3 regions of the Pseudomonas sp. SO81 genome follow, and region 1 is predicted to be linked to each of the others. Evidence: predicted binding sites of a transcription regulator. Region 1 holds the regulator's gene; each other region holds the start of a gene.
The links. Region 1 encodes FliA, which starts transcription of late flagellar genes. Its sites were predicted from a motif close to CTAAAGTTTNNNNNNNNNNNGCCGNTAA; they were not measured.

Region 2: the regulator FliA is predicted to act here: its motif matches at 2,881-2,908, upstream of OH686_RS14540 (flagellin N-terminal helical domain-containing protein).
Region 3: the regulator FliA is predicted to act here: its motif matches at 2,225-2,252, upstream of OH686_RS02130 (methyl-accepting chemotaxis protein).

What each region holds. Positions count from the first base shown of each region.
Region 1 covers NZ_CP126126.1:571,468-577,531, reverse strand. The annotation lists gene flhF (flagellar biosynthesis GTPase FlhF) at 1-579, shown strand, start outside; gene fleN (flagellar synthesis regulator FleN) at 676-1,509, shown strand; gene fliA (RNA polymerase sigma factor FliA) at 1,506-2,252, shown strand; gene OH686_RS02670 (chemotaxis response regulator CheY) at 2,336-2,710, shown strand; gene OH686_RS02665 (protein phosphatase CheZ) at 2,730-3,518, shown strand; gene OH686_RS02660 (chemotaxis protein CheA) at 3,548-5,764, shown strand; gene OH686_RS02655 (protein-glutamate methylesterase/protein-glutamine glutaminase) at 5,804-6,064, shown strand, end outside.
Region 2 covers NZ_CP126126.1:3,122,055-3,128,118, reverse strand. The annotation lists gene OH686_RS14560 (LysR family transcriptional regulator) at 1-291, shown strand, start outside; gene OH686_RS14555 (hypothetical protein) at 277-459, opposite strand; gene OH686_RS14550 (hypothetical protein) at 477-713, opposite strand; gene OH686_RS14545 (NADPH-dependent FMN reductase) at 770-1,330, shown strand; gene OH686_RS14540 (flagellin N-terminal helical domain-containing protein) at 1,327-2,811, opposite strand; gene OH686_RS14535 (ion channel) at 2,967-3,896, shown strand; gene OH686_RS14530 (flavin-containing monooxygenase) at 3,896-5,368, shown strand; gene OH686_RS14525 (glutathione S-transferase) at 5,403-6,020, shown strand; gene OH686_RS14520 (PA3715 family protein) at 6,021-6,064, opposite strand, start outside.
Region 3 covers NZ_CP126126.1:461,374-467,437, reverse strand. The annotation lists gene OH686_RS02135 (alpha/beta family hydrolase) at 1-567, shown strand, start outside; gene OH686_RS02130 (methyl-accepting chemotaxis protein) at 623-2,188, opposite strand; gene OH686_RS02125 (nucleotide sugar dehydrogenase) at 2,910-4,220, shown strand; gene OH686_RS02120 (glycosyltransferase family 2 protein) at 4,311-5,792, shown strand; gene OH686_RS02115 (PilZ domain-containing protein) at 5,838-6,064, shown strand, end outside.

The DNA of each region.
Region 1 (6,064 bases):
GGCCCGCAGAGCATCGCCCTGGTCAGCATGGACAGCTTCCGCATCGGCGCCCAGGAGCAGATCAAGACCCTCGGTCGCATCCTCAACGTACCGGTGACCCAGGTCGACCCGGGCCAGTCCCTGGTTCAGGCCCTGGCCCCGCTGGCGCGCAAGAAAGTGGTGCTGATCGATACCGCCGGCCTGCCAGGCAATGATCCGGCTCTGCGTCTGCAGTTGGAGAGTCTGGCCGCGCGTGGGGTCAAATCGAAAAACTATCTGGTGCTGGCCGCTACCAGCCAGGCTCAGGTGCTCAAGGCCGCCTATCACAGCTACAAGCAGTGCGGCCTGGCCGGGTGCATCCTGAGCAAGGTCGATGAAGCCGCCAACCTGGGTGAAGTTCTGGGGCTGGCTATCAGCCAGCATCTACCGGTAGCCTATCTGGCAGATGGGCCGAAGATTCCGGACGATCTGCAGGTGCCGCGCAGCCATCAGCTGGTGAGTCGCGCCGTGAGCCTGCAGACCGCCGAAGATCCAAGCGAGGAGGCCATGGCGGATATGTTCGCCGGCCTGTACCACCACCCGGCGCGCCGCGTGGGATAAGGCAGGCGGCAGCGTGCAAGGCGTTCTAGTGTTAGGAAAGGGTCGGTGTGGTTGCCCGACCAGCCCAGTCCAGGCAAGTCAAGGTAAGAGAAGAACATGGGTAGTATGCATCCCGTACAGGTGATCGCAGTCACAGGCGGCAAGGGCGGTGTCGGCAAGACCAATGTGTCGGTGAATCTGTCGCTGGCGCTGGCCGACCTCGGTCGCCGGGTCATGCTGATGGACGCCGACCTGGGCCTGGCCAACGTCGACGTCCTGCTCGGCCTGACCGCCAAGCGCACCCTGGCCGACGTGATCGCCGGCGAGTGCGATCTCAAAGATGTGCTGATCCAGGGTCCCGGCGGCGTGCGCATCGTGCCGGCCGCCTCGGGCACGCAGAGCATGGTGCAGTTGTCGCCGGTGCAGCATGCCGGCCTGATCCAGGCCTTCAGCGACATCAGCGACAACCTCGATGTCCTAGTCATCGACACCGCCGCCGGCATCGGCGACGGCGTGGTCAGCTTCGTGCGCGCGGCGCAGGAAGTCATCGTGGTGGTCTGCGACGAGCCGACTTCGATCACCGACGCCTATGCGCTGATCAAGCTGCTCAATCGCGACTACGGCATGAGCCGCTTCCGCGTGCTGGCCAACATGGCCCATACGCCGCAGGAAGGGCGCAATCTGTTTGCTAAGCTGACCAAGGTAACCGACCGTTTTCTCGATGTGGCTTTGCAATACGTCGGGGCAGTGCCCTATGACGAGTCCGTACGCAAGGCCGTGCAGAAGCAGCGCGCGGTATACGAAGCCTTCCCGCGCTCGAAATGCGCACTGGCGTTCAAGGCGATCGCCCAGAAAGTCGACACCTGGCCGCTGCCGGCCAACCCGCGCGGCCATCTGGAGTTCTTCGTCGAGCGTCTGGTGCAGCAACCGATCGCGGGTACGGCCGTATGACAGCAGCCAGTGGACTACGCATGTACAACAAGGCGCAGGCGCAGGATTCCCAGCACCAATTGATCGAGCGCTACGCGCCCCTGGTCAAGCGCATCGCCTATCACCTGCTGGCACGCTTGCCGGCCAGTGTGCAGGTCGACGACCTGATCCAGGCGGGCATGATCGGTCTACTGGAAGCTTCGAAAAAATACGACGGCAGCAAGGGCGCCAGCTTCGAAACCTACGCCGGCATCCGCATCCGCGGCGCCATGCTGGACGAGGTGCGCAAGGGCGACTGGGCGCCGCGTTCGGTACACCGCAATACCCGCATGGTCAGCGACGCGATTCGTGCAATCGAGGCGCGCACCGGAAGAGACGCTAAAGATCAAGAGGTTGCGGCCGAACTCCAATTGAGTCTCGAGGATTACTACGGCATCCTTGGCGACACTCTGGGCAGTCGCCTGTTCAGCTTCGACGACCTGGTTCAGGACGGCGAGAGCGGCGGTCTGCACGAGGATGTCAGCAGCAGTCACGGAGGGCCCTTGCATGGTCTGGAAGATGAACGCTTCCAGGCGGCCCTGGCCGATGCCATCGCCAACCTGCCGGAGCGCGAGCGCCTGGTGCTGTCGCTGTACTACGACGAAGAATTGAATTTGAAGGAAATCGGCGAAGTCCTGGGGGTCAGCGAATCCCGGGTCAGCCAGTTGCACAGCCAGTGCGCCGCGCGTTTGCGGTCCAGGCTGGGCGAGTGGCGGGCCAGCTGACGGCGAGCCGGTTTCATGATTTGCGACGCTACCGGGCTGCCGGAGGCGTTTAGGACTGTACGGAGGTCGACTTGGACAAGAACATGAAAATCCTCATCGTTGACGATTTTTCGACGATGCGACGGATCATCAAGAACCTCCTGCGTGATCTGGGGTTCACCAACACCGCGGAGGCCGACGACGGCAACACCGCTCTGCCCATGCTGCAGAGCGGCAGCTTCGACTTCCTGGTGACTGACTGGAACATGCCCGGCATGACCGGCATCGACCTGTTGCGCGCGGTGCGCGCCGACGACCGCCTGAAGACCCTGCCGGTACTGATGGTGACTGCGGAAGCCAAGCGCGAGCAGATCATCGAGGCCGCCCAGGCCGGTGTGAACGGCTATGTGGTCAAGCCGTTCACCGCCCAGGTGCTTAAGGAGAAGATCGAGAAGATCTTCGAACGGGTTAACGGCTGATGTCCGCCGCGAGGGCGCTATGGCACACGATGATTCAACCCTGGGCGAACTCGAATCGACCCTGAAGACACATGCTACCCAACTCGTCGACAGCCTTGAGAAGGGTCGCTTCGGCGAAGCGGTACAGCTGATCCACGAGTTGAGCAAGGCGCGCGATCACGGCCTGTACCAGGAAGTCGGCAAGCTCACCCGCGAGCTGCACAACGCGATAGTCAATTTCCAGATCGACCCGCACATGCCGGGCGCCCAGGAAATCTCGCAGATCTCCGATGCCACCGAGCGTCTGTCCTACGTGGTCAAAATGACCGAGAAGGCGGCCAACCGCACCATGGATCTGGTCGAGCAGAGCGCGCCGCTGGTCAACGACCTGGGCGACGAGGCGCAGAGCCTGTCGGCCGAGTGGGGCAAGTTCATGCGCCGCGAGATGGGCGCCGACGCCTTCCGTGACCTGGCCAAACGCATCGAGCTGTACCTCGCCCGCAGCGAGCGCGACAGCCAGAAACTGTCCGGCCACCTGAACGACATCCTGCTGGCGCAGGACTTCCAGGACCTCACCGGGCAAGTGATCAAGCGGGTGACCCAACTGGTCACCGAAGTGGAAAGCAATCTGCTCAAGCTGGTGCTGATGGCCAGCCATGTCGACCGTTTCGCCGGCATCGAACACGACCATGCCGTGCTCCGCGCCGAGCAAGAACAACAAAAAGAGCCTTCCAAGGGTGAAGGTCCGCAGATTCATGCCGATAAGCGTGAGGACGTGGCGTCCAGTCAGGACGACGTCGACGATCTGCTGTCCAGCCTTGGATTTTAAGGCTCTAACAGAGCCTTTGGAGCGCACCGATGAGCTTCGACGCCGATGAAGAAATCCTCCAGGACTTCCTGGTAGAGGCCGGCGAAATTCTTGAGTTGCTGTCCGAACAACTGGTCGAGCTGGAAAGCCGACCCGATGACATGGACCTGCTCAATGCGATTTTCCGTGGTTTCCACACCGTCAAGGGTGGCGCGGGCTTCCTCCAGCTGAACGAGCTGGTGGAGTGCTGCCACATTGCGGAGAACGTGTTCGACATCCTGCGCAAGGGTGAGCGTCGCGTTACCGCCGAACTGATGGATGTGGTGCTGCAGGCGCTGGACTCGGTCAACGAGATGTTCAGCCAGGTGCGCGAGCGTACTGAGGTGACTCCCGCGACTCCCGAGCTGCTGGCCGCGCTGTCGCGCCTGGCCGAGCCGGAGAGCGCCGACGAACTGGCCGCCGTGGCCGAACCGGAGCCGGAAGCGGCCGCCGCTGAAGACATCTCCGACAGCGAGTTTGAACAGCTCTTGGATGCCATCGGCGATCAGCCGGCGGAAGCGCCTGCGCCGGCGGCCGGCGGCGACGAAATCACCGACGACGAATTCGAAGCGCTGCTCGACCAGTTGCATGGCAAGGGCAAATTCGCTGCGGATGAGGTTCCTGCCGTTTCGGTTAAGCCTGCCGCTCCCGCGCCGGCAGCCGGCGGTGACGAGATCACCGACGACGAATTCGAAGCGCTGCTCGACCAGTTGCACGGCAAGGGCAAGTTCTCCGCCGAAGAGCCGACGCCTACGCCCAAGCCGGTAGCCGCCGCCCCCGCAGCTGCAGGGGGCGACGAGATCACTGACGACGAATTCGAAGCACTGCTCGATCAGTTGCATGGCAAGGGCAAGTTCACCGGCCCCGACGAGGGCGCCGCGCCCGCTGCCAAGCCTGCCGCCGCTGCCCCGGCCGCCAAGAAGGCTGAGCCGAAGAAGGCCGAACCGGCCAAGCCTGCCGCCAAACCGACGGCCAAGCCCGAGCCGGTCAAGGCCGCCGCTGCGGCGCCGGCGCCAGCAGCAGCTGCCGCAGGTGGTGCGCCAGCCGGTGCCGCCAGCGAGGCGGAAACCACGGTGCGGGTCGATACCGCGCGCCTGGACGAGATCATGAACATGGTCGGCGAACTGGTGCTGGTGCGTAACCGCCTGGTGCGCCTGGGTCTGAACAGCGGCGACGAGGCCATGGCCAAGGCCGTGTCCAACCTCGACGTGGTCACCGCCGATCTGCAGACCTCGGTGATGAAGACCCGCATGCAGCCGATCAAGAAGGTATTCGGGCGCTTCCCGCGCCTGGTCCGCGATCTGGCGCGCAACCTGAAGAAAGAGATCAACCTGGAGCTGATCGGCGAAGAGACCGACCTCGACAAGAACTTGGTCGAGGCCCTGGCCGACCCGCTGGTCCACTTGGTGCGCAACGCCGTCGACCACGGCATCGAGGGGCCGGAGGAGCGCGAAGCCGCAGGCAAGGCGCGCGGTGGGCGAGTGGTACTCTCCGCCGAACAGGAAGGTGACCACATCCTGTTGTCGATCTCCGACGACGGCAAAGGCATGGACCCGGAAATTCTCCGCGCCAAGGCGGTGGAGAAGGGCCTGCTGGACAAGGACGCAGCCGACCGCCTGAGCGAGACCGAGTGCTACAACCTGATCTTCGCCCCGGGCTTCTCGACCAAGACCGAGATTTCCGACGTGTCCGGCCGTGGCGTGGGCATGGACGTGGTGAAGACCAAGATCTCCCAGCTCAACGGCATCATCAACGTGCACTCGGCCAAGGGCCAGGGCTCGAAGATCATCATCAAGGTGCCGCTGACCCTGGCGATCATGCCGACCCTGATGGTGATGTTGGCCAACCAGGCCTTCGCCTTCCCGCTGGTCAACGTCAATGAGATCTTCCACCTCGACCTGTCGCGCACCAACGTGGTGGACGGTCAGGAAGTGGTGATAGTGCGCGACAAGGCGCTGCCGCTGTTCTACCTCAAGCGCTGGCTAGTCAATGGCGCATCCAGCGAGGAGCAGCGTGAGGGGCATGTGGTGATCCTTACCGTGGGCAGCCAGCGCATCGGCTTCGTGGTCGATCAGCTGGTGGGCCAGGAAGAGGTGGTGATCAAGCCGCTCGGCAAGATGCTGCAGGGCACGCCCGGCATGTCTGGCGCTACCATTACCGGCGACGGGCGCATCGCCCTGATCCTCGACGTGCCGAGCATGCTCAAGCGCTACGCACGTCGCATCTGATTGATCACGGCTGGCCCGGCCAGTCGCTCTGGAGTGTTTATGGCAGTCAAGGTCCTGGTGGTGGATGATTCCGGCTTCTTCCGCCGCCGGGTCTCGGAGATTCTCTCCGCCGACCCCGATATCCAGGTGGTCGGTACCGCCACCAACGGCCGCGAGGCCATCGATCAGGCCCTGGCACTGAAGCCGGACGTGATCACCATGGACTACGAGATGCCGATGATGGACGGCATCACGGCCGTGCGGAACATCATGCAGCGCTGTCCGACGCCGGTACTGATGTTCTCCTCGCTGACCCACGAG
Region 2 (6,064 bases), 2.3 Mb from region 1:
ATCGCCGCCGACGAGCCCTGGCAGTCCGGCAGCAGCAGCGCACGCTGCGAGCAGGTCGAGGGCAGCCTGGCCTTCATCCTCTCCGGCGCGCATATCGGCTACCTGCCACAGCACATCGCCGCACCCTGGGTCGCCCGCGGCCAGTTGCGCACGCTACAACCGGAGCGGCTGGGCTTTAGCGTCGAGTTCCGCCTGGCCCAGCACCGTGGGCGCCAGCCCAGCGAGGCGCAGCAGGCCTTCAGTGAAGACCTGCTGGCGAGCTTTGCTGACCAAGGCTCAGTGGCGCGGTGACCGCCCCGCGTGATCCCGCTGGCGCAGGCGCTCGGCGAGGACATCGAGTGCCTGCAGGGCTTGGTGGATGCCGTGGTGGAGCGAGCGCGACGCATGTGCCGCAGAGGCAGCGGCGAGATCCTCGGCTTCGAGTTGGTAACGCGGGTCGAAGAGGCTGAACCTATCCATAACCAATTCCTCACGAATCATGGCCGGCGCGATATGCGCAGGCACAGTAGGGCAGTGACGGGCATCGGGGGATTGTTCTTGTTCGGCCAGCGTGCCGCCGGTTGGTGACACGCATGCAGGCTATGACCCACCTGCGTGCCGGCGGTTTCGCCGCCGTTGATCAATTTCTGCGCAAAAGCCTTCGCGAGCAATCCGGCGAAATGTCGCAGCCCGGCCAAGCCGCGCGCCAGAGCGGCGTAATCGACGAGGCGCACTATAGTTTCCTGCTCAGGTCTTCCATCCGTTCATCCACAGACTTACAGGAGTCACCATGAGCAAGGTTTACAAGGTCGCAGTCATCGTCGGCAGCCTGCGCAAGGCCTCGATCAACCGCAAGCTGGCGCTGGCACTGGCCGAACTGGCACCGCCATCGCTGCAACTGCAGATCGTCGAGATCGGCGAGTTGCCGCTGTACAACGAGGACATCGACGTCAGCCCGGCACCAGCGGCCTACACCCGCTTCCGCGAAGAGGTGAAGAGCGCCGACGCACTGCTGTTCGTCACCCCGGAATACAACCGCTCGATCCCGGCGCCCATGAAGAACGCCATCGACGTCGGTTCGCGCCCCTACGGCCAGAGCGCATTCGGCGGCAAACCCGGCGCCGTGCTCAGTGCCTCGCCGGGCGCGGTCGGCGGCTTCGGCGCCAACCACCACCTGCGCCAGTGCCTGGTGTTCCTCGACGTACCCGTGCTGCAGCAACCCGAGGCCTACCTGGGCGGCGCCGGCAGCTTCTTCGACGACAACGGCAAGCCGAACGATGGCATCAAGGGCTTCCTGCAGAAGTTCATCGACGCCTACGCGGCCTGGGTGGAGAAGAATCTGAAGGGCTAGAGCCCCTGCAGCAGGCTGAGGATGGCCTGCGGGCGCTGGTTGGCCTGGGCCAGGATTGCCGTCGCCGCTTGCTGCAGTATCTGGTACTTGACCATATTGGAGACTTCCGCGGCGTAGTCGGTATCCCGGATCCGGCTGCGTGCAGCGGAGAGGTTCTCCGACATGTTCTGCAGGTTGGCGATGGTGTATTCGAGGCGATTCTGCACCGCACCGAGATCGGCCCTGGCGCTGTCGACGGAGGTGAGTGCGCCATCGATGGCCGCCAACGCCGTCTGCGCGCCGATGGCAGTCAGCAAACTGACTTCCTTGAGCTCTTCAAACCCGCTGGCTTGGCTGTTCGTGATGCCGAACAAGGTGCCTAGATCAGCCTGAGTGACGAACGACTTGCCGCTGTTCAAACGCACGACACCGATGGCGCGCATGGCCGAATCGTCGACCAGCGCCGCGGTGGAGGCCGTCAGCGCATTCTCCCCGGTGTAGTCGTAGTTCTGCGCCTGCGCGGTGCCCGCACCCTGAGAGAGGAAATCCTCCAGCGCGATATCGTCCCCCGCCTCGCTGACCAACCACAGGCGGTTGCCTTCCTCTCTAGCGGAAATTCCTGTCTTGGCGGCTTCGGCATTGATCGCCTGGACCATATTACCGATGTCGCCATTCTCGATCCTGGCACTGACGCTCACCGCGCGGCTGTTAGCGCCATAGAGATTGAACGAGAAGGTATCGTCGCCGGTGAAAGTCAGCTGCAGCACGGTTCGCGCATCCGCCTGCACGCCTGTTCTGTCGGTCTGTTTGTTGATCGCCCTGGCCACCGAGGCGGCAGAGCCCTCGACGTCGACCGCGACGCTGTCCCTACCGGAAATGGTCAGCTCAGCGGTGACATCGTTATCCGGCAACGTACCCGCCTGCACCACCAGCCCGCCCAACTGGTCAGCGGACAGGCTGCCGGTGGTTTGATTGACCAGATCCTGGTAATGGGTACCAAGCCGGCTGGAATCAAAGTTGCCCAGTCCCATGGCAATGGTTTCATTGGCCTGTGCGCCAACCTGCAGGTTCACCGAGCCGAAGCTGCCATCGAGCAGCTTGCGGCCTCCAAAAGTGGTGGTTTCGGCGATGCGGTTCAGCTCCTGCTGCAGCTGGGCGGCCTCCTGCTGCAGGGCACTGCGCTCGCTACCGGAATTGGAACCGTTGGCCGCCTGCAGCGCCAAGTCGCGCATGCGCTGGAGGATATTGGTGGACTGCTGCAGCGCCCCTTCGGCAGTCTGCGCCAGGGATATGCCGTCGTTGGCATTGCGGATCGCCACACCCATGCCACTGATCTGGCTGCCTAGCCGGTTGGATATCTGCAAGCCAGCGGCATCATCCTTGGCGCTGTTAATGCGAAAGCCGGTGGACAGGCGCTGCATCGAAGTTTCCAGCGCGCGCGTCGACTCGTTCAGCGCACGCTGAACGCCGAGTGACGACACGTTGGTAAGAGTCAACGCCATGCAGACAATCCCTTGGGGACAGCAATTCCCTGGCCGATACCACAGGCCCAATCCGGCCTATCGCCAGAGCCATCGGCCATAGCGGGGAAATCTTTAGACCGTCCGTCTCCCTCATCAGGACGGGCTAGGCTTGTCTGCATTCGCAGGAGATTGCCATGTCCACCGAGCCACTCGACGACAGCCACTGGCTGGCCCCCGACCAGGATCGGCGCCAGGCCGAGGGGCTGGGCGCGGCGCTGGAGGTGCGGGCGCGCAGCGGCGAGTCCATGCGCGGCTTTCGCCTCAAGTACGCCAGTCTCGCCGGAGTCGACCTGGTGCATCACGGCAGCCGCGAGGGTTACGACCTGCGCGAGGCCGACCTGTATCGCGCCGACCTGCAGAACGCTCACCTTTTCGCCCTGAACCTGCGCGGTGCCTCGCTGATGAAGGCCGACCTGCGTGGCGCCAACCTGCACTGCGCCGATCTGCGTGACTGCAATCTGCTGGGCGTGCGCCTGGAGGGCGCGCGACTGGACAACGTGCTGTGGGATCGCCAGCTGATCCAGGAGCGCCGCGGCCGCGAGCGCCAGCGGGAAGGCGATGCGGAAGGCGCGCGGCAGGACTTCGAGGAGGCCGAGGAGACCTACCGCAACCTGCGCCTGCGCCTGGAGAAGGCCGGGCTGTTCGAGCAGGCCGGGCAGTTCTTCCACCGCGAGATGGTCATGCGCCGCCTGCAGATGCCGCGGCTGTCGAGCCGGCGCCTGTTCTCCTGGCTGGTCGACCTGTTCTCCGGCTACGGCGAGAAGCCGCTCAATGTGGTGCTGTTCTCCCTCGGCCTGATCGTCGCCTGCGGCCTGCTGTACTTCCTGGTCGGCGTGCGCCACGGCGACCTGCCCCTGGGCCTGGCCCTGGAGCGCGGCCTGGCAGCCAACCTGCGCGACCTGCTCGACTGCCTCTATTACAGCGTGGTGACCTTCACCACCCTGGGCTACGGCGATATCACGCCCCACGGGCTGGCGCGGCCGATCGCCGCCTTCGAGGCCTTCGCCGGCAGCTTCACCATGGCTCTGTTCGTGGTGGTGTTCGTGAAGAAGATGACCCGCTGATGCAGGGCGAACCGATCGTGTTGGCGGTGCTGGTGATCGGCGCCGGCTTCTCCGGCATCGGCATGGGCATTCGCCTGCGCCAGGCCGGCATCGAGGATTTCCTGATCCTCGAACGGGCCGCCGAGATCGGCGGCACCTGGCGCGACAACCATTACCCGGGCGCCGCCTGCGATGTGGAATCGCACCTCTACTCCTTCTCCTTCGAGCCGCGTGCCGACTGGTCGCGCAAGTATTCCGGACAGGCGGAAATTCTCGACTACCTGCAGCACTGCGTGCGCCGCTACAGCCTGGCGCCGCATATCCGCTGCAACGCGAGCATGACGGCGGCCCGCTACGACGAAGCCGGCGGCCAGTGGAGCGTGCAGCTGGCGAGCGGCGAACTGCTGCGCACGCGGGTGCTGATCAGCGCGGTCGGCGCGCTCAGCGAACCGGCGATTCCCGCGCTGCCGGGCCTGGCCGACTTCCGTGGCGTGCGCTTCCACTCGGCGCAGTGGGACCACATGCAGGACCTGAGCGGCAAGCGGGTGGCGGTGATTGGCACGGGCGCCAGCGCCATCCAGTTCGTGCCGCCGCTTGCCGAACAGGCCGGCCAGCTGTTGCTGTTCCAGCGCACCCCGCCATGGATCCTGCCCAAGGCCGACCGCACCTTCAGCCCCGCGGAGAAAAGCCTGCTGCGCCTGCGTCCACTGCAATGGCTGTACCGCGCAGTGATCTACTGGATCAACGAATCGCGGGTGCCCGGCTTCGCCCGGCGCAGCGACTGGCTGCTCAAGCCCGCCGAACGCATGGCCCTGCACCACCTGCGCCGCCAGGTGCGCGACCCCGAGCTGCGCAAGGCGCTGACGCCGGACTACCGCATCGGCTGCAAGCGCATCCTGATCGCCAACGACTACTACCCGGCCCTGCAACGCGCCAATGTGCACCTGGTACGCAGCGCCATCGCCCAGATCGGCGCCGACCATATCGACACCCGCGACGGCCAGCGTCATGCGGTGGACGCACTTATCTTCGCCACCGGCTTCCGCGCCACCGAATACCTGCACGATGTCGATATCGTCGGGCGCCAGGGCCTGAGCCTGCACGAGGCCTGGCGCGATGGCGGCGAGGCCTACCTGGGCATCGCCTGCGCCGGCTTCCCCAACCTTTTCATGCTCACCGGCCCCAACACCGGCCTCGGCCACAGCTCGATGATCTTCATGATCGAGGCCCAGCTGAGCTTTATCCTGCAGGCCATCCAGCGCCTGCGCGGCGACGACCTGCGCAGCATCGAGGTGCACGCCGAGGCGCAGCAGGCATTCAACTCGCAGCTGCAGCGGCGCATGGCCAACACGGTGTGGACCAGCGGTTGCCGCAGCTGGTACCTCGACGCCCACGGGCGCAACACCACCCTGTGGCCCGCCAGCACCCTGGCCTACTGGTGGCAGACCCGACGCTGGCCGGCCGAGGCCTTCACCCTGGAGCCGAACGGCTGATAGGCTGCGTCAGCCAACCGAACGAGGAGCCAGCATGAGCACCATGACCCTGTACCACTCCCCCGCCTCGCCCTTCGTGCGCAAGGTGCTGGTGTTGCTCCACGAGACCGGACAGACCGAGCGGGTGGCCCTGCATTCGGTGCAGCTGACCCCGGTGGCGCCCAGCGCCGATGTGCTGCGCGACAACCCGGCCGGCAAGATTCCCGCCCTGCGCCTGGCGGACGGCAGCGTGCTGCATGACAGCCGGGTAATCCTCGACTACCTCGACAGCCAGCATGTGGGCGAGCCGCTGATTCCCACCGGCGGTGCACGCTGGCGGCGCCTGACCCTGGCCTCGCTGGCCGATGCCATCCTCGATGCCGCCGTGTTGCTGCGCTACGAGACCTTTCTGCGTCCCGAGGACAAGCGCTGGGACCAGTGGCAGGCGGCCCAGCAGGAGAAGATCGAACGGGCCCTGGCCTACTTCGAAGGCGAGTGCCTGGCCGAGCTTGCCAGCCGCTTCGACATCGCCGCCATCGGCCTGGCCTGTGCCCTCGGCTATCTCGACCTGCGCCAGCCGCAGCTGGGCTGGCGCGAGCGTAATCCGGGGCTGGCCGCCTGGTATGCGGATGTCAGCCAGCGGCCGTCGATGATCGCAACCGTGCCGAGCTGATCAGCGCAGACGCAGCAACTCTTTCGGCACCACATAGCGCTCGC
Region 3 (6,064 bases), 110 kb from region 1:
GCTCACGGCGCCGGTGCGCCGATGGACAGCGACTTCATGCAGCGCATGGCCGAGCTGCTGGCCGCGCGCGGGGTGAGCGTGCTGCGCTTCGAGTTTCCCTTTATGGCCGAGCGGCGTTCGGGCGGTGGCAAGCGCCCGCCCAATCGGCAGGCGCAGCTGCTGGAGTGCTGGCGCCAGGTGTATGCCGAGGTGTGTGCACAGGTGAGCGGGCCGCTGGCCATCGGTGGCAAGTCCATGGGCGGACGCATGGCCAGCCTGCTGGCGGACGAGCTGGGTGCCGACGCGCTGGTCTGCCTGGGCTATCCCTTCTATGCGGCGGGCAAGCCGGAGAAGCCCCGGGTGGTGCATCTGGCTGAGCTGCGAACGCGCGCGCTGGTGGTCCAGGGCGAGCGCGACGCGCTGGGCAATCGCGAGACGGTGAGCGGCTACCGGCTTGCGCCGACCTTGCATGTCGAGTGGCTGGCAGCCGCGGACCACGACCTCAAGCCGCTGAAGGCATCAGGCTTCAGCCATGAGCAGCATTTGCAGAGTGCGGCAGACAGGGTGGCGGCGTTTCTGCGTGGCTGATGAGCGCGCACAAAAAAAGGGCCGGCGATTGCCGGCCTTTTTCATGGGGTAGCGGTCAGCGGTTGAAGCGCTCCACCAGCGAGTACTGGTCCTTGGCGGTGGAGGTCAGCTCCTCGCTGAGCTGCGCTGTGCTGTGCGCCTCGCTGGAGGTCTGGTCGGCCAGCTGGGCGATGGTGGTGATGTTCTGGTTGATCTCGTCGGCCACCGCGCTCTGCTCCTCGGCAGCGGCGGCGATCTGATTGGCCATGTCGGTGATGTTGGCCACCGCGTCGCTGATGCCCTGCAGCGCCTGGTCGGCCTGCTGTACGCGCTCCACACCCTCGTCGGCCTGCTTGCGACCGATCTCCATGGTCATCACCGCTTCTTCCGCGGTGCGCTGCAGCTTGGCGATCAGCGCGTGGATCTGCCCGGTGGACTCGGCCGTGCGCTGGGCCAGCGAGCGCACCTCGTCGGCCACCACGGCGAAGCCACGACCCATCTCGCCGGCGCGCGCCGCCTCGATGGCCGCGTTGAGCGCGAGCAGGTTGGTCTGGTCGGCGATGCCTTTGATGACGTCGACCACGCCGCCGATTTCGTTGCTGTCCTGGGCCAAGCGCGACACGGTCTCACCGGTCTCGCCGACGGAGGTCGACAGGCGCTGGATGGCGTCGCGCGTTTCCGCGGCGACGTTGCGCCCCTCGCCGGTGAGGCGGTTGGCCTCCTGGGTGGCGATGGCGGCGCGGGCCACGTTGCTGGCCACTTCCAGGGTGGTGGCGGCCATCTCGTTGATGGCGGTGGCCACCTGCTCGGTTTCCACGCGCTGGCGTTCCAGCCCGGCGGAGCTGTTGTGCGCCAGCTGGTCGGCCTGCTGGGCCTGGCTGGTGAGGCGCTCGGCGGTGTCCTGCAGGCGGGTCAGGCAGGTGCGCAGACGCGCTTCCTGGCTGAGCATGGCCATTTCCAGGCGGGCCTCGGCGCCGCGGCTGTCGGTATACATCTGCGCGATCAGCGGGTCCGAGGTGGTCTGCTCGGCCAGGCGCAGCAAGCGCTTGACCCCGCGGGTCTGCCAGCTGATGCCGGCCAGGCCCAGTGGCACCGAGAGCAGGGCAGCCAGCAGGAAGCCCCAGGTCGAGCCCATCCAGTGGCCGATGAGGAAGCCGATCTGGCTGATCAGAATGAATGGCAGCCAGGCCTGCAGCACCGGCAGCCAACGATCGGTGGCGGGGATGGCCGGCTTGCCGGCGTTGATCCGTGCGTACAGCGCCTCGGCGCGGCGGATCTGTTCGGCGCTGGGCTTGACCCGTACCGACTCATAACCCACCACCTGACCCTTCTCCAGAATCGGTGTGACATAGGCGTTGACCCAATAGTGGTCGCCGTTCTTGCTGCGATTCTTCACCACGCCCATCCATGGGCGGCCCTTCTTCAGGGTCTGCCACATATGTTCGAACACGGCGGGCGGCACATCCGGGTGGCGCACCAGATTGTGCGGCGCACGCAGCAGCTCTTCCCGTTCGAAGCCGCTTATTTCTATGAAGGCCTGATTGCAGTAGGTGATCTGCCCCTTGAGGTCGGTGGTCGAGATCAGGCGCTGCTGGGCGGGGAAGGTGCGTTCGCGCTGAGTAACGGGCTGGTTGTTTCGCATGCGTAATCGCTTCTTGAACGGAGGGCTGTCTTCGGCACATCGGCCGCGCTGCGGGAAAGTTTAGCGGCGGCAGGCGGGTGAGGGGGAGCTTAATCTGTCCGCATGGATAGGATTGTTATATGCGAAGTAACTTCCAGAATAAGTAATGGTCCGGAAAAATATATGAAACTTCTTTGAGACAGTTCTGTCGCGCAGAACTTTCTTTGCCGTCTCGTTGATGGCTAATTGATGTCGCTTATTGCTGGATAATTGGCGCCCTTATAGTGGCTTGCCCATGCGCGGGTGACTACTTAATTGGCGTCAAAAAAACGACTTTAGATTCATTGGGAATAATATTCTTCTATTTTTACTTCGTGAAGTAACGCAAAAAACTAGGTGTTACTTTCTAATTTTTCCCTTGTATGCTGCGCCCTAGAGCCACATCCTTGGGTGTGTGCCAAAAAAACGACGCGCGCAAAGCGCTCGATCGGTTACCTCTGGTAACTAGGTCACTGTTTTCAAAGAAATAACTTTAAAACCTGCCGTTGCGGAACTTTGTTGTTTCGCAAGGCATCTGTTTTGCTCGGGGCTATTTCAATTTCTGTATCAATTTAGTTGGAACGGAAAATGGCCCCAGTGGTAACAGAGACCCGAGGAAGTTGTAGTCCTGTAGTCCGGTCTCGCGAGGTAGGCGACAGCCATGGGGCTGTCGTGTCGATCAACGCAAGGAGGAGATCGTCCAATGCGAATTAGCATCTTTGGGCTGGGCTATGTAGGGGCTGTGTGTGCTGGTTGCCTGTCGGCCAGGGGGCACCAGATCATTGGGGTAGACATTTCTCCGCTGAAGATCGAGCTGATCAACAGCGGCAAGTCGCCGATTGTAGAGCCTGGGCTGGAAGACCTGCTGCAGAAGGGCGTGAGCAGCGGCAAGCTGCGCGGCACACTGGACGTGCGCGAGGCGATTCTGGAAACCGATATCTCCTTCCTGGCGCCACCGACGCCGAGCAAACGCAACGGCGACCTGGACGTGTCCTACATCGAGGAAGTCTGCCAGCAGATCGCCAAGGTCCTCCCCGAGAAGACCACCCGCCACACCGTGGTGGTCCGCAGCACCGTGCTGCCGGGTACTCTGCGCAACGTGGTGATTCCGACCCTGGAGAAATACTCCGGGCTCAAGGCCGGCAAGGATTTCGGCGTGGCAGTGAACCCCGAGTTCCTGCGCGAGAGCACCGCGATCAAGGATTACGATTTCCCCGCCATGACCGTGATCGGCGAGCTGGATCAGACCTCCGGTGACCTGCTCACCGAGATCTACAGCGAGCTGGACGCTCCGATCATCCGCAAGACCGTCGAGGTCGCCGAGATGATCAAGTACACCTGCAACGTCTGGCACGCGACCAAGATCACCTTCGCCAACGAGATCGGCAACATCGCCAAGGCGGTGGGGGTCGACGGCCGTGAGGTGATGGATGTGATCTGCCAGGATCACAAGCTCAACCTGTCCAAGTACTACATGAAGCCCGGCTTCGCCTTCGGCGGCTCCTGCCTGCCCAAGGACGTGCGTGCCCTGAACTACCGCGCCACCCAGCTCGACGTCGAGTCGCCGCTGATCAGCGCGCTGATGCCGAGCAACGAGGCTCAGGTCCGCAATGCCTACAACCTCATTGCCAGCCAGGACAAGCGCAAGGTCGCGCTGCTCGGTCTGAGCTTCAAGGCGGGTACCGATGACCTGCGCGAGAGCCCGCTGGTGGAGCTGGCCGAGATGCTGATCGGCAAGGGCTTCGACCTGAAGATCTTCGATCGCAACGTCGAATACGCCCGTGTGCATGGCGCCAACCGCGACTACATCGAATCGAAGATCCCCCACGTCTCTTCTCTGCTGCGCTCCGACCTCAATCAGGTGGTAGCGGATGCCGACGTGATCGTCCTCGGCAACGGCGACGAGTTGTTTGAAACCGTGGTCCAGCAACTGCCGCCCGGCAAGAAACTGATCGACCTGGTCGGTTTCATGCGCCAGTGCAGCGACGAGGTCAAAGAGGGCCTCTGCTGGTAGCAACTGCTGTAGGTCAATGTGCACAGGGCGTTACAACAACAACAACGACGCCCCCGTTGCAGAGCAGTAAACCAAACGGGATTGGCAACCATGGAAAGTCTTCAAGGACGCCTGCGCAACGGCGCGGGCTGGCTGTTCTATTTGTCGATGTTGGGTGGCATGGCCTTGCTGCTGCCACGCAGCATCTTCGATCCGGAGTCGACGGACTTCCTGCTGATACTTGGCGCAGTAGGTATCTGGCGTTACTCGATGGGCGCGATCCATTACGTTCGCGGGCTCATCTTTCTCTACATCGTCTACCCGCACTATCGGCGCAAGGCGCGCCGGCTGGGCGAGGCGGCCGATCCTTCGCACGTCTACCTGCTGGTGACCAGCTTTCGTATCGACGCCTTGACCACCGCCGCGGTGTACCGCTCGGTGATCCAGGAAGCGATCGATTGCGGCTACCCCAGCACCGTGGTGTGCTCAATCGTCGAGCTGTCGGACGAGCTGCTGATCAAGAACCTGTGGAACCGCCTGGAACCACCGGCTCGCGTGCGTCTGGACATAGTGCGGATTCCCGGTACCGGCAAGCGTGACGGCCTGGCCCAGGGCTTCCGCGCCATTTCCCGGCACCAACCGGACAGCCGTGCGGTAGTGGCGGTGGTGGACGGTGACACCGTGCTCTCCGCCGGCGTGGTGCGTCAGACGGCGCCGTTCTTCACCCTGTTCGACAACCTTGGCGGGCTCACCACCAACGAGTTCTGCGAGGTGCGCGGCGGCTACGTCATGCAGGAGTGGCACAAGCTGCGTTTCGCCCAGCGCCACATCAACATGTGCTCGATGGCTCTGTCCAAGCGCGTGCTGACCCTGACCGGGCGCATGTCGGTGTTCCGCGCCGAGGTGGTGACCGATCCGGGCTTCATCGCCGACGTCGAGAACGACCATCTCGAGCACTGGCGTCTGGGTCGCTTCAAGTTCCTCACCGGCGACGACAAGTCCAGCTGGTACAGCCTGATGCGCCTGGGCTACGACACCTTCTACGTGCCGGATGCCTCCATCCACACCGTGGAACACCCGCCGGAGAAGAGCTTCATCAAGGCCAGCCGCAAGCTGATGTTCCGCTGGTACGGCAACAACCTGCGGCAGAACTCGCGGGCGCTCGGCCTGGGCATTCGACGTCTGGGGGTGTTCACCAGCGTGGTGATGCTCGACCAGCGAGTGTCCATGTGGACCAGCCTGCTCGGGCCCTCGGTGGCGATCATCGCCAGCGTCAAATACGGCTTTGCCTACCTGCTGATTTACCTGCTGTGGATTGGCCTTACCCGGCTGGTGCTGACCCTGCTGCTGCTGGCCTCTGGCCACAGGATCGGTCCGGCTTATCCGTTGATCCTCTATTACAACCAGATCGTCGGCGCACTGGTGAAGGTGTACGTGTTCTTCCGCCTGGACCAGCAGTCCTGGACGCGCCAGAAGACCAAGCTCAACCGCGATCTCGCCAGCTTCCAGCGCTGGTTCAACACCTGGTCGTCCCGAACCATGACCTTCTCCGCAGGCAGCGTCTTCGTCGCTGCCCTGATGTGGGTGGTCTGAAGCTCGTGACCCATCAAAGACTCTTGATTGCATAAAGGAACGAATATGAGCGCAGTGATCAGCCCCAGCATCAACAGCAACGTGGTTCATGAAGCCGAAGCCCAGCGCCAGTACGCGCGCCTCAAGCTGCCGGCGAAGATCCGTTACTTCACCCAGCAGGGCCAGGAACTGGAGGCACAGCTGCTCGACCTGTCGGTCGGCGGCTTCTCCTTCCATCCGGGTAACAACCTGCTCACCGAAGGGCAGTACTGCCGCGGCAAACTGATGTTCGA